Linked DNA regions of Blastococcus colisei. The protein of the gene in region 1 binds, or shares a complex with, the protein of each later gene. Links are inferred from orthologs where the notes say so. Each region holds a gene or a part of one and is shown on either strand. Other genes may lie near its edges.

The links.
Region 2: the proteins of rpsG (region 1) and tig are in contact, whole or in part, in a crystal structure (PDB 3GTY), measured with the Thermotoga maritima proteins. The link is inferred for Blastococcus colisei from one-to-one orthologs. Residues at the interface, in WP_004081843.1 of Thermotoga maritima: Lys34, Lys52, Lys55, Glu59, Arg62, Gln63, Glu66, Asn67, Lys69, Val71, Arg95, Ala109, Lys110, Lys111, Gly112, Arg113, Pro114, Glu117, Glu121, Ile124, Ala125, Tyr127, Asn128, Asn129, Thr130, Gly131, Lys135, Asp139, Arg142, Met143; in WP_004081061.1 of Thermotoga maritima: Glu122, Val124, Val129, Leu130, Tyr133, Glu188, Gly259, Ile262, Tyr263, Glu266, Ser270, Glu273, Gln274, Glu277, Arg308, Gln311, Ile312, Ser315, Tyr316, Glu325, Arg329, Arg336, Leu363, Phe366, Trp367, Arg373, Leu377, Arg381, Leu384, Glu387.

Annotation. Positions count from the first base shown.
Region 1 is NZ_VFQE01000001.1:736,660-743,790, reverse strand. Bases 2,283-5,234 are described here. They hold rpsG (30S ribosomal protein S7), read right to left. Parts: upstream 4,018-5,234; coding sequence 3,547-4,017; downstream 2,283-3,546. Other genes in these bases: FHU33_RS03490 (chymotrypsin family serine protease), read left to right, coding at 5,005-5,234; rpsL (30S ribosomal protein S12), read right to left, coding at 4,017-4,391; fusA (elongation factor G), read right to left, coding at 2,283-3,451. Also shown: tuf (elongation factor Tu), read right to left, coding at 59-1,252; more of fusA, read right to left, coding at 1,355-2,282; more of FHU33_RS03490, read left to right, coding at 5,235-6,012; FHU33_RS03485 (hypothetical protein), read left to right, coding at 6,085-6,300; FHU33_RS03480 (LLM class F420-dependent oxidoreductase), read left to right, coding at 6,384-7,131.
Region 2 is NZ_VFQE01000001.1:3,518,642-3,523,605, forward strand. The notes cover bases 2,090-4,964. They hold tig (trigger factor), read right to left. Parts: upstream 4,304-4,964; coding sequence 2,876-4,303; downstream 2,090-2,875. Other genes in these bases: FHU33_RS16755 (ATP-dependent Clp protease proteolytic subunit), read right to left, coding at 2,090-2,569; FHU33_RS16770 (amidase), read right to left, coding at 4,560-4,964. Also shown: ATP-dependent Clp protease ATP-binding subunit ClpX, read right to left, coding at 1-955; FHU33_RS16750 (ATP-dependent Clp protease proteolytic subunit), read right to left, coding at 1,280-1,909; more of FHU33_RS16755, read right to left, coding at 1,931-2,089. UniProt on the Bacillus subtilis protein: Involved in protein export. Acts as a chaperone by maintaining the newly synthesized protein in an open conformation. Functions as a peptidyl-prolyl cis-trans isomerase.

The sequences.
Region 1 (7,131 bases):
GGGTCAGGTGACCCGGGGTGGGCGGCGGCCGCACGCGCGGCCGCCGCCTACCAGGGACTTACTTGTTGATCGTGACGACGCGACCGGCGCCCACGGTGCGGCCACCCTCACGGATGGCGAACCGGAGGCCCTCCTCCATGGCGATGGGCTGGATGAGCTCCACCGTCATCTCGGTGTTGTCGCCGGGCATGACCATCTCGGTGCCGGCGGGCAGGGTCACCACGCCGGTCACGTCCGTCGTCCGGAAGTAGAACTGGGGACGGTAGTTGTTGAAGAACGGCGTGTGACGGCCACCCTCGTCCTTCGAGAGGATGTAGACCGACCCCTCGAAGTTGGTGTGCGGGGTGATCGAGCCGGGCTTCACGACGACCTGGCCGCGCTCCACGTCCTCGCGCTTGATGCCACGCAGCAGCAGACCGACGTTGTCACCGGCCTGGCCCTGGTCGAGCAGCTTGCGGAACATCTCGACGCCGGTGACGGTCGTCTTGGTCGAGTTCTCGCGGATACCGACGATCTCGATCTCCTCGGAGACCTTGACGATGCCCCGCTCGACGCGGCCGGTGACGACCGTGCCACGACCGGTGATGGTGAAGACGTCCTCGACGGGCATGAGGAACGGCTTGTCGATCTCACGCTCGGGCTCGGGGATCGCGGTGTCGACGGCGTTCATCAGCTCCATGAGCTTGTCGCCCCACTCCGCGTCGCCCTCGAGGGCCTTCAGCGCCGAGACGCGGACCACGGGGACGTCGTCGCCCGGGAACTCGTACTCCGACAGCAGCTCGCGGACCTCGAGCTCGACGAGCTCCAGGATCTCCTCGTCGTCCACCATGTCGGCCTTGTTGAGGGCCACCACGATGTAGGGGACGCCGACCTGGCGGGCCAGGAGGACGTGCTCCTTGGTCTGCGGCATCGGGCCGTCGGTCGCCGCGACCACCAGGATGGCGCCGTCCATCTGCGCCGCGCCGGTGATCATGTTCTTGATGTAGTCGGCGTGGCCGGGGCAGTCGACGTGCGCGTAGTGACGGTTCTCCGTCTGGTACTCGACGTGCGCGATCGAGATCGTGATGCCGCGAGCCTTCTCCTCGGGCGCCTTGTCGATCTGGTCGAAGGCGGACGCCTCGTTGAGGTTCGGGTACTTGTCGTGCAGGACCTTGGTGATCGCCGCGGTGAGCGTCGTCTTCCCGTGGTCGATGTGCCCGATGGTGCCGATGTTGACGTGCGGCTTGGTCCGCTCGAACTTGGCCTTGGCCACTGGGTTCCTCTCCTCGTGGTTACGCAGGTGGTGCGTGCTCTGGGGTGGGGCGGTGCTGGGTGACGGCGGGCAGCCTGACCAGGTCAGGGCCCGATGTCGGTGTTACTCGCCGGTCGCCTTGGCGATGATCTCCTTGGCGACGTTGGCCGGGACCTCGGCGTACGAGTCGAACACCATCGAGTAGCTCGCCCGTCCCTGGGTGCGGCTGCGCAGGTCGCCCACGTAGCCGAACATCTCCGACAGCGGCACCAGGGCGCGGACGAGGCGGGCGCCGGCCCGCTCCTCCATGGCCTGGATGGTGCCGCGGCGGGAGTTCAGGTCGCCGATGACGTCGCCCATGTTCTCCTCGGGCGTGGTCACCTCGACTGCCATGAGCGGCTCGAGCAGGGCCGGGCTGGCCTTGCGGGCGGCCTCCTTGAAGACCATCGAGCCGGCGATCTTGAAGGCCATCTCCGAGGAGTCGACCTCGTGGTACTGGCCGTCGAGCAGAGAGGCCTTGACGCCCACCATCGGGTAGCCGGCCAGGACGCCGTACTGCATGGCATCCTGCATGCCCTGGTCGACCGAAGGGATGTACTCCCGCGGGATGCGACCACCGGTGACCTTGTTCTCGAACTCGTAGGTCGGGCCGTCGGCCGTGACCTGGAGCGGCTCGAGGCTGATCTGGACCTTGGCGAACTGGCCCGAACCACCGGTCTGCTTCTTGTGCGTGTAGTCGGCGCGCTCGACGGTCTTGCGGATCGTCTCGCGGTAGGCCACCTGGGGCTTGCCGACGTTGGCCTCGACGTTGAACTCGCGGCGCATGCGGTCCACCAGGATCTCCAGGTGGAGTTCGCCCATGCCGGAGATGACCGTCTGACCGGTCTCCTCGTCCAGCTTGACCTGGAAGGTCGGGTCCTCCTCGGCCAGCTTCTGGATGGCCGTGCCCAGCTTCTCCTGGTCGCTCTTGGTCTTCGGCTCGATCGCCACCGAGATGACCGGCGCCGGGAAGGACATCGACTCGAGGATCACCGGCTTCTGCGGGTCGCAGAGGGTGTCACCGGTCGTCGTCTGCTTCATGCCGTTGACGGCGACGATCTCGCCGGCGCCCACGCCCGCGCGCTCTTCGCGCTTGTTGGCGTGCATCTGGTAGATCTTGCCGACCCGCTCCTTGCGGTCCTTGGTGCTGTTGAGCACCGGGGAGCCGGCGTCCAGCTTGCCGGAGTACACGCGGATGTAGGTCAGCTTGCCGAGGTGCTGGTCGGTCTGGATCTTGAAGGCCAGCGCGGAGAACGGCTCGTCCTCGTCGGCGTGCCGCAGGACCTCGGTCTCGCCGTCCAGCGCGGTGCCGACGATCGCCTCGATGTCCAGCGGGCTGGGCAGGTAGTCGGTGACCGCGTCGAGCATGGGCTGGACGCCCTTGTTCTTGAACGCGGAGCCGGTGACGACCGGGTTCACCTGGCCGGCGATGGTGGCCTTGCGGATCGCGGCCTTGATCGTCTCGACCGAGATGTCCTCACCGCCGAGGTAGGACTCCATGATCGAGTCGTCGAAGTCCGAGATGCCCTCGAGCAGCTTCTCCCGGTACTCGGCGGCCTGCTCGGCCAGCTCCTCCGGGATCTCCTCGATCGCGTAGTCCTCGCCGAGCTTGGTCTCGCCACGCCAGGTGAGGGCCTTCATCTGGACCAGGTCCACGACACCGATGAAGTCGGCCTCGGCACCGATCGGGATCTGCAGCACCAGCGGGTTGGCCCCGAGGCGCTCGACCATCATGTCGACGCAGCGGAAGAAGTTCGCACCGGTGCGGTCGAGCTTGTTGACGAAGCACATGCGCGGGACGCCGTACTTCTCGGCCTGCCGCCACACCTGCTCGGTCTGCGGCTCGACGCCCGCGACACCGTCGTAGACGGCGACGGCACCGTCGAGCACCCGCAGCGACCGCTCCACCTCGACGGTGAAGTCGACGTGGCCGGGGGTGTCGATGATGTTGATGTCGAAGCCGTTCCACACGCACTTCGTCGCGGCCGACGTGATCGTGATGCCGCGCTCCTGCTCCTGCTCCATCCAGTCCATCGTGGCCGCGCCGTCGTGGACCTCACCGATCTTGTAGTTGATACCGGTGTAGAAGAGGATGCGCTCCGTCGTCGTGGTCTTGCCGGCGTCGATGTGCGCCATGATCCCGATGTTGCGGGTCTTGGCGAGCTGGGCCCCTGTGGCCATCTCTTACTCCTCTTCGTTCGGGTCCGCGTGCGGGCTTCCGGGGCTACGACATCTCGAAGCGTCCCGGTGGTCCCGCCGGCGGCGGGCGCTGGTGCTTACCAGCGGTAGTGCGCGAAGGCCTTGTTCGACTCGGCCATCTTGTGGGTGTCCTCGCGACGCTTCACGGCGGCACCGAGGCCGTTGCTGGCGTCGAGGAGCTCGTTCATCAGACGCTCGGTCATCGTCTTCTCGCGACGGGCCCGGCTGTACTGGATCAGCCAGCGCAGGCCGAGCGTGGTGCTCCGCGAGGGACGGACCTCGACCGGGACCTGGTAGGTCGCGCCACCGACACGGCGGCTGCGGACCTCGAGGGCCGGCTTGACGTTGTCCAGCGCGCGCTTGAGCGTGACGACCGGGTCGGTGTCGCTCTTGGCGCGGGCGCCTTCGAGGGCGCCGTAGACGATCGCCTCGGCGACCGAACGCTTGCCGTCGACGAGCACCTTGTTCACCAGCTGGGTGACCAGCGGCGACTGGTACACCGGGTCGGCGACGAGCGGACGCTTCGGCGCGGGGCCCTTGCGCGGCATTAGCTCTTCTCCTTCTTCGCGCCGTAGCGGCTGCGGGCCTGCTTTCGGTTGCGGACACCCTGGGTGTCCAGCGAGCCGCGGATGATCTTGTAGCGCACGCCCGGGAGGTCCTTCACCCGGCCGCCGCGCACGAGCACCATCGAGTGCTCCTGCAGGTTGTGGCCGACGCCCGGGATGTAGGCGGTCACCTCGATGCCACTGGTGAGGCGGACGCGAGCGACCTTGCGCAGCGCCGAGTTCGGCTTCTTCGGCGTCGTCGTGTAGACGCGCGTGCAGACTCCGCGGCGCTGGGGCGAACCCTTCAGCGCCGGAGTCTTGGTCTTCTCGACCTTGTCCTCGCGGCCCTTGCGGACCAGCTGGTTGATCGTGGGCATGGGTGGCCTGGATCTCCTACCTGCGCTGGGTCGTGCTATCGGCGTGGTGCTTGCTGTCGTGCTGCGTTGCTCGGGTGCCGCGTGCCGGACCTGCCCGGACTGGCCCATTCTGGCCGCCAGTCATTGTCCGGCCCCCGCGGTCGGGCGTGTCGCCCTTCCCGGGACCGGCCGATGGACGTCGGACCGGAATCGGTCGCCCCTCGCGACTCGGCGCCGCCACCTTCCGGCCCAGGGCCAGGAGGTGGTCCCCGGCGACCTGGAGGCTTCAGCCTCCGGTCACCCAGGCGCACCGCGAACGGGAGCAGGCCCAGGGCACCCTGGGCACAGCAGACCACGATACCCGTGCCTGCGAGACCGGTCAAAGCCGGGTCCCTCACACACGCAGCCGGTGGCCGGGTGTCGCCCACCGGGGCGGACGACACCCGGGGGAACGACGCCGCGACCGCTTCTCTTCCCGGCCGGCCGGCGCTCCCCGGGGGACCCCGGCAGCGGAGGCGCACGTTACCCGTCGGCGGCTCGGATGGGGAGTAGGCCGCGCGGCGGACGGGAACGTCGCACCCCGGGCCTAGCGTCCGTCGTGCCCCCTGCCCCTCTTCCCGCTGCCGGAGGACCCGTGGATCCCGATGCCGCCCGCGAGCTCAAGGCCCGCATCCTCGAGCGCCTCCCCTCGGCGGTCGAGGCCAGCAGCGCGCCCGGCGAGCGCGACGCCCCGTGGCCGTGGGTTGCCGTGGGCCTGAGCCCCACCAGCGCGGGTGCCCGCGTGGCGGTGCGACTGCAGCGCAACGGCGATCGCGCGCTGTTGCCCGATCTGGGCCGGGTCGCGGCGGAGGAGGTGGACGTGAAGGTGATCGGTCCGGTCCGCTCCCTGAGCTCCCCCGGCGAACTGCAGCGCCGGGTCCGCCCGCTGCGCCCGGGACTGTCGGTGGCCCACGCCTCGGTCACCGCCGGCACGCTGGGCGGGTTCGTGCGGACCGCCTCGGGGCTGGCCATCCTGTCCAACAACCACGTCCTCGCCGCGAGCAACGCCGCGTCCGCCGGCGACGCCGTCCTGCAGCCCGGTCCGTCCGACGGTGGCCGCACGGCCGACCGGGTGGCGACGCTCACCGGCTTCCAGCCGATGGCGGCCGGGGTGAACCTGGTCGACGCCGCCGTCGCGGCCCTCGACGAGGACGTGGACGTCGCCCCGGGCGATCTCCCCGGTGGCCCCCTCCTGGCCACGGTTCCCGCCCGTCTCGACGTCGATCCGGACGAGGCCGTGGAGAAGATCGGCCGCACCACCGGCCACACCCGCGGCCGGATCACGGCGGTCGAGGTGGACGGCGTCGCCGTCCAGTACGACGCTCTGTCCTCCCCCCAGGGAATCTACCGCTTCGACGACCAGATCGAGATCGAGGGCCGGTCGGGGGCCTTCAGCGCCGGGGGTGACAGCGGCTCGGTCATCTGGCGCAGCCGGGACAGGGCGCCGGTGGCCCTGCTCTTCGCAGGCAGCGAGACCGGTGGTGCGGCGGGCACCGGGGTCACGTTCGCCAATCCGCTCTCCACCGTGCTGGCCATCCTCGACGTCGAGTGGTGCGAGGACCGCCCTCCCCCCACCGGTCGCACACTGGCGTCGGGGTCCTGAGGGCGGCCGTTCCAGCACAGGTCACGGCCGCCGGGAGTGTCGCGCCGGCACGGGGCGGGGCACCATGAGGGCATGACCGACCGGGCCGCGGCGCGTGCCGCCAAGAGCACGCTGTCCGAGCGCCTGTCCGGCGAGCCGGGGGTCGTGGGGATCGGTCTGGCCCGGCGGGACAGCGGCTACGTCCTCAAGGTGGACCTGGCGGACGCGGCCGCGGCGCCGCGGGTGCCCGGGGATGTCGACGGTGTCCGCGTGGTCACCGAGGTCATCGGGGCCGTCCGACCGCTCTGAGCCGGCTCCGAGACGCCCGACAGGGCGCAGCCGATAGCGTGCGCGGTGGCGCCGACGAGGGGGCCGCGACCGAGGGAGTGCACGTGCGGATCGGCATCCAGGCCAGTTACAGCGGTGGGTTCCAGGAGACGGCGGCCGAGATCCGCGACCTCGAGTCCGCGGGGCTCGACCTCGCGGCGGTGGCCGAGGTCTACACGTTCGACGCCGTCAGCCAGCTGGGCTACCTGGCGGCGGTGACCGAGCGGGTCGAGCTGCTGAGCGCCATCTTCCCGATCTACAGCCGCACTCCCGCGCTCACCGCGATGACCGCGGCCGGCCTGGACTTCGTCTCCGGGGGCCGGTTCACCCTCGGTCTGGGCGCCTCCGGCCCGCAGGTCATCGAGGGCTGGCACGGCGTCCCCTACGACGCCCCCCTCCAGCGCACCCGCGAGATCGTGGAGATCTGCCGCCAGGTGTGGCGCCGCGAGCGGCTGGCCCACGAGGGCAAGAAGTACACCGTCCCCCTGCCGGCCGAGCAGGGCACCGGGCTGGGCAAGCCGCTCAAGCTGATCAACACCCCGGTCCGGGAGCGGATCCCGGTCATGCTGGCCGCCCTCGGCCCGAAGAACGTCGAACTGGCGGCCGAGATCGCCGAGGCGTGGGAGCCGATCTTCTTCGTGCCCGAGAAGGCCTCCTCGGTGTGGGGTGATTCGCTGGCCGCCGGCAAGGCCAGGCGCGACCCGGCGCTGGGCGAGCTGCAGGTCATCACCGGCGTGCCCGTGGCGATCGGCGACGACGTCGAGCCCCTGCTGGAGTTCGTGCGGCCGGCGCTGGCGCTCTACATCGGCGGGA
Region 2 (4,964 bases), 2.8 Mb from region 1 along the record:
GCGCCTCGCGGTCGAGCTTCTGCACGCTGGTGATCACCGGTAGGCGGCCGATGAACTCGGGGATCATGCCGAACTTCAGCAGGTCCTCGGGCATGACCTCGGCGAAGGCATTGGCCTCGGCGATCTCGGCCTTGCCGCGGACCTGGCCCGCGAAGCCGATCCCCTGCTTGGTCGTGCGGTCCTCGATGACCTTCTCCAGGCCGGCGAAGGCGCCGCCCACGATGAACAGCACGTTCGTCGTGTCGATCTGGATGAACTCCTGGTGCGGGTGCTTGCGGCCGCCCTGCGGGGGCACCGACGCCGTCGTCCCCTCGAGGATCTTCAGCAGCGCCTGCTGCACGCCCTCACCGGAGACGTCGCGGGTGATCGACGGGTTCTCGCTCTTGCGGGCGATCTTGTCGACCTCGTCGATGTAGATGATGCCGGTCTCGGCCCGCTTGACGTCGTAGTCGGCGGCCTGGATCAGTTTGAGGAGGATGTTCTCGACGTCCTCACCGACGTAGCCGGCTTCGGTCAGCGCGGTGGCGTCGGCGATGGCGAAGGGCACGTTGAGCATGCGGGCGAGGGTCTGCGCCAGGTGCGTCTTGCCGCAGCCGGTGGGGCCCATCAGCAGGATGTTGGACTTGGCCAGCTCGACGCCCTCGTCGCGGCGGTCACCGCCGGCCTGGATGCGCTTGTAGTGGTTGTAGACGGCCACCGACAGCGTGCGCTTGGCCTTGTCCTGACCGATGACGTACTGCTCGAGGAAGTCGTGGATCTCCTTCGGCTTCGGCAGCTCGTCGAACTTCAGGTCGGAGGACTCCGAGAGCTCTTCCTCGATGATCTCGTTGCAGAGGTCGATGCACTCGTCGCAGATGTAGACCCCGGGGCCCGCGATGAGCTTCTTGACCTGCTTCTGGCTCTTCCCGCAGAAGGAGCACTTGAGCAGGTCACCGCTCTCACCGATTCGTGCCACCTGCTGACCTCCACCTGTGAATCGCCGGTCCTGGTGTCAGGAGCCTGCGCCTTGATTCTGACTGCTCAGCCCCTGCTCGGCCTCATTGTTCCGGGCCCATCTTCTGGGCCATCGCCGCGAGGCTGTCCTCCCGGCGCCATGTGCCGGGGATCGGGCGTCCGCAGACCGTAACCCCCGCTGCCGACGTCGCCGGGCAATGACTCACCCGGTTCCGGCGACCGTCCCACTTCTGTCCCGAGGGCGCCCTCTGCCCCTCGGTCCCCGACCCCGTCGACGGTACGGGTCGAGGCCACGACACGCGCGGCCTCGACCCGTCCGAAGGGGTCAGACCGCCGGAAGAGCGTTGAGCTTCCGGCTCTGGATGACCTCGTCGACGATGCCGTACTCCTTGGCCTCGGGGGCCGTGAGGATCTTGTCGCGGTCGATGTCGGAACGGACCTGGTCGACCGACCGGCCGGTGTGCCGCGCCAGGATCTCCTCCATCTGCGCGCGCACCCGCTGGATCTCGGCGGCGTGGATCTCCAGGTCGGACACCTGGCCGCCCGCCTCACCCGACGGCTGGTGGATGAGCACCCGCGAGTACGGCAGGGCCAGGCGCTTGCCCGGCGTCCCGGCCGCCAGCAGGACGGCGGCGGCCGAGGCGGCCTGGCCCATGCAGACGGTCTGGATGTCGGGGCGGACGAACATCATCGTGTCGTAGATCGCCATCAGCGAGGTGAACGAGCCACCGGGCGAGTTGATGTAGATCGTGATGTCACGGTCGGGGTCGGCGGACTCCAGCGTGATCAGCTGGGCCATCACGTCGTTGGCCGACGCGTCGTCGATCTGCACGCCGAGGAAGATGATCCGTTCCTCGAAGAGCTTGTTGTAGGGGTTGGACTCCTTCATGCCGTAGCTCGTGCGCTCCACGAAGGAGGGCAAGATGTACCGGCTGGAGGGCATCTCGAAGCTCATGGGGTCAGTTCCTCCGAACCGTCAGTTGTCCGTGACCGGGTTGGCGGGGCCGGTCATCGTCGCGCGGCTGACCACGTGGTCGACCATGCCGTACTCGAGGGCCTCCTGGGCGGTGAACCAGCGGTCGCGGTCGGAGTCCTTCTCGATCTGCTCGACCGGCTGCCCGGTGTGGTGCGACTGCAGCTCGTTGAGCTCGCTCTTCGTCCGGCGGAACAGGTCGGCCTGGATGGCGATGTCGGCAGCCGTGCCGCCGACGCCGGCGGACGGCTGGTGCATCATGATCCGCGCGTGCGGCAGGGCGTAGCGCTTGCCGGCCGTGCCGGCGGTGAGCAGGAACTGGCCCATCGAGGCGGCCAGACCCATGCCGTAGGTGGCGACGTCGCAGTCGATGAACTGCATCGTGTCGTAGATCGCCATGCCGGCGCTGACGGAGCCGCCCGGCGAGTTGATGTAGAGGTGGATGTCGCGCTTCGGGTCCTCCGCCGACAGCAGCAGCATCTGCGCGGCGAGCTGGTTGGCGATCACGTCGTCGACCTGGCTGCCCAGGAAGATGATCCGCTCGCGCAGCAGCCGCTCGTAGACGGAGTCGCCGAGATTCATCATGCCGCTGGCGCCGCGCATCATCGGTGCGCTCGCGAGGTTCGGGTGGGTGGTGCTCACGGGTGCGGTGACCTCCGTAGGACTCGCAGTGCAACTAGGTCTCGGTGGGCGGGTTGCTCGGTTGGTGCAGGCCAGAACGGCCCTCCGGGAGGCGTTACCCCCCGGCGATCGCCTGAGTCCTGTCGACCCTAACGCGGACCTCCGACGACACAGTCCCCGTCGGGGCAGTGTTCGCCGACGGCGCAGCGGAAAGGCCGGATACGCCGACGCCGCCCGGCCCCGGCAGGGGCAGGACGACGTCGTGGTCAGGCCCCGTCCCGAGGCTCACCCCGAGCGTGCTCGGGGTGAGGAGGACGGGGTCCTTTCTCAGCCCTGCGCGCCCTCCTGCGCCTCGACCGGGGCGGCCTCGACCGGCACATCGCCGGTCTCGTCGGCGCTAGGGTCGGCGGCGGCCGGCTGAGCGGGCCGCACGGTCTGCGGGCGCAGCGCCTCGAGGTCGACGACGTTGCCCGACGCGTCGGTGATGGTCGTCTCCTCCAGGAGCTGGGCCAGCGTCTTGGTGCGGCGGACGTCGGCGACGAACTCGGCGATGTTGCCGCCCTGCTGCAGCTGCTGAGCGTACTGCTCCGGGGCCATCCGGCTGCGCTGCGCCTGGGCCATGATCTGCGCGGAGAGGTCGTCGTTGTCGACGGTGACCTCACGGGCGTCGGCGATCGCGTCGAGGATGAACTGCGTCTTGACCGCCTGCTCGACGGTCTTGCGCTGGTCGGCGTCGTACTCCTCGCGGCTCTGACCGCCCGACATCTGCAGGAAGCTGTCCCAGTCCATGCCGGCCCGCAGCAGCTCCGCCTGGAAGGCCTGGTTGCGCCACTCGATCTCGCGCTCGACGAGGTTCTCGGGCAAGGGGACCTCGACAGCGTCGATCAGGTGCTCGACGATCTTGTCGCGGGCCTGTGCTCCCTGGCTCAGCGTCTTGGTGCGGGCGAGCCTGGTGCGGACGTCCTCGCGCAGCTCGGCGAGGGTGTCGAACTCGCTCGCGGTCTGGGCGAAGTCGTCGTCGAGCTCCGGGAGGTCCTTGGTCTTCACCGAGCGGACGGTGACGGTCACCTCGGCGTCCTGGCCGGCGTTGGGGCCCGACAGCAGCGCGGTGGTGAAGGTCGTCGACTCGTCGCCCGACAGGCCGCGGACGGCGTCGTCGAGGCCTTCCATGAGCTGGCCGGAGCCGACCTCGTAGGACATGCCGGTGGTGGACCCGTCCTCGAGCACCTCGCCGTCGAGCTTGGCCTCCAGGTCGATGGAGACGAAGTCGCCGTCCTCGGCCGCGCGCTCGACGCCGGTGAGCATGCCGAAGCGCTCCCGCATGACGTCGACCTGCTTGTCGATCTCCTCGTCGGTGACCTCGACGTCCTCCACCGTGACGGCGAGGCTCTCCAGCGACGGCAGCTCCAGCTGCGGGGCGACGTCGACCTCGGCGGTGAAGGCGAGGGTGTCGTTGTCGTCGAGCCGGGTGACCTCGATCTCGGGCTGGCCGAGCACGCGCACCTGGTTCTCTCGGACGACCTCGGAGTAGACCTCCGGGATCGCGTGCTGGACGACCTGCTCGAGGACGACCGGGCGCCCGATCCGCTGGTCGAGCACGCGGTTGGGCACCTTCCCAGGGCGGAAGCCGGGGACGCGGACCTGCTTGCCCAGCTCCTTGTAGACCTCACCGAAAGCGTGGTCCAGGTCCCCCCAGGGCACCTCGATCGCCATCCGGACCCGCGTGGGGCCCAGTTCCTCGATGGTGCTCTTCACAGCGGCAGTGCTCCTCGGTGCAGACAGCAGGGGGATCGGGCGCTCCGCGGGCATGCGGGCGCCGGCTGCCCACGAGTCTAGAGACGCGTGGGCCGCCTGGGGGCGGCGGGATCGGGCGCATGACGACGACGGTCGGGGTGACAGGATTTGAACCTGCGGCCCCCTGCTCCCAAAGCAGGTGCGCTACCAAGCTGCGCCACACCCCGTGGCCGCCCGAGTCTAGGCGGCTCGGCGCGCGCCTCCGCCCAGAGACCCGTCAGGCCGACACGGCAGGACGCCGATCCGCCCACGGCGCCGCCTGCTCCAGGGCCGCGGCCACCCGGACCAGGACGTCCTCCCGCCCGTACGCCGCGACCAGCTGGACGCCGACCGGGAGTCCCTCCTCCGTCCAGTGCAGGGGCAGGCTGATCGCCGGCTGCCCGGTCACGTTGAACTGGGCCGTGTACGGGATGAAGCTCTGGATCCGCCGGCCCTCCTGGTCGGGGCCGTCCGCGGTGAACCAGCCCAGCTCCGGCGGCGGCGCTCCCACCGTCGGGGTGACGAGCAGGTCGAAGCCCTGGCCGCCGAGCTCGCGCGGCGCCCACCACGCCGCCATCCGGCGGACCCAGGCCCCGAGCAGGAACCGGGCGCCGAGGTAGTCCTCCGCGGTCATCTTCTTGCC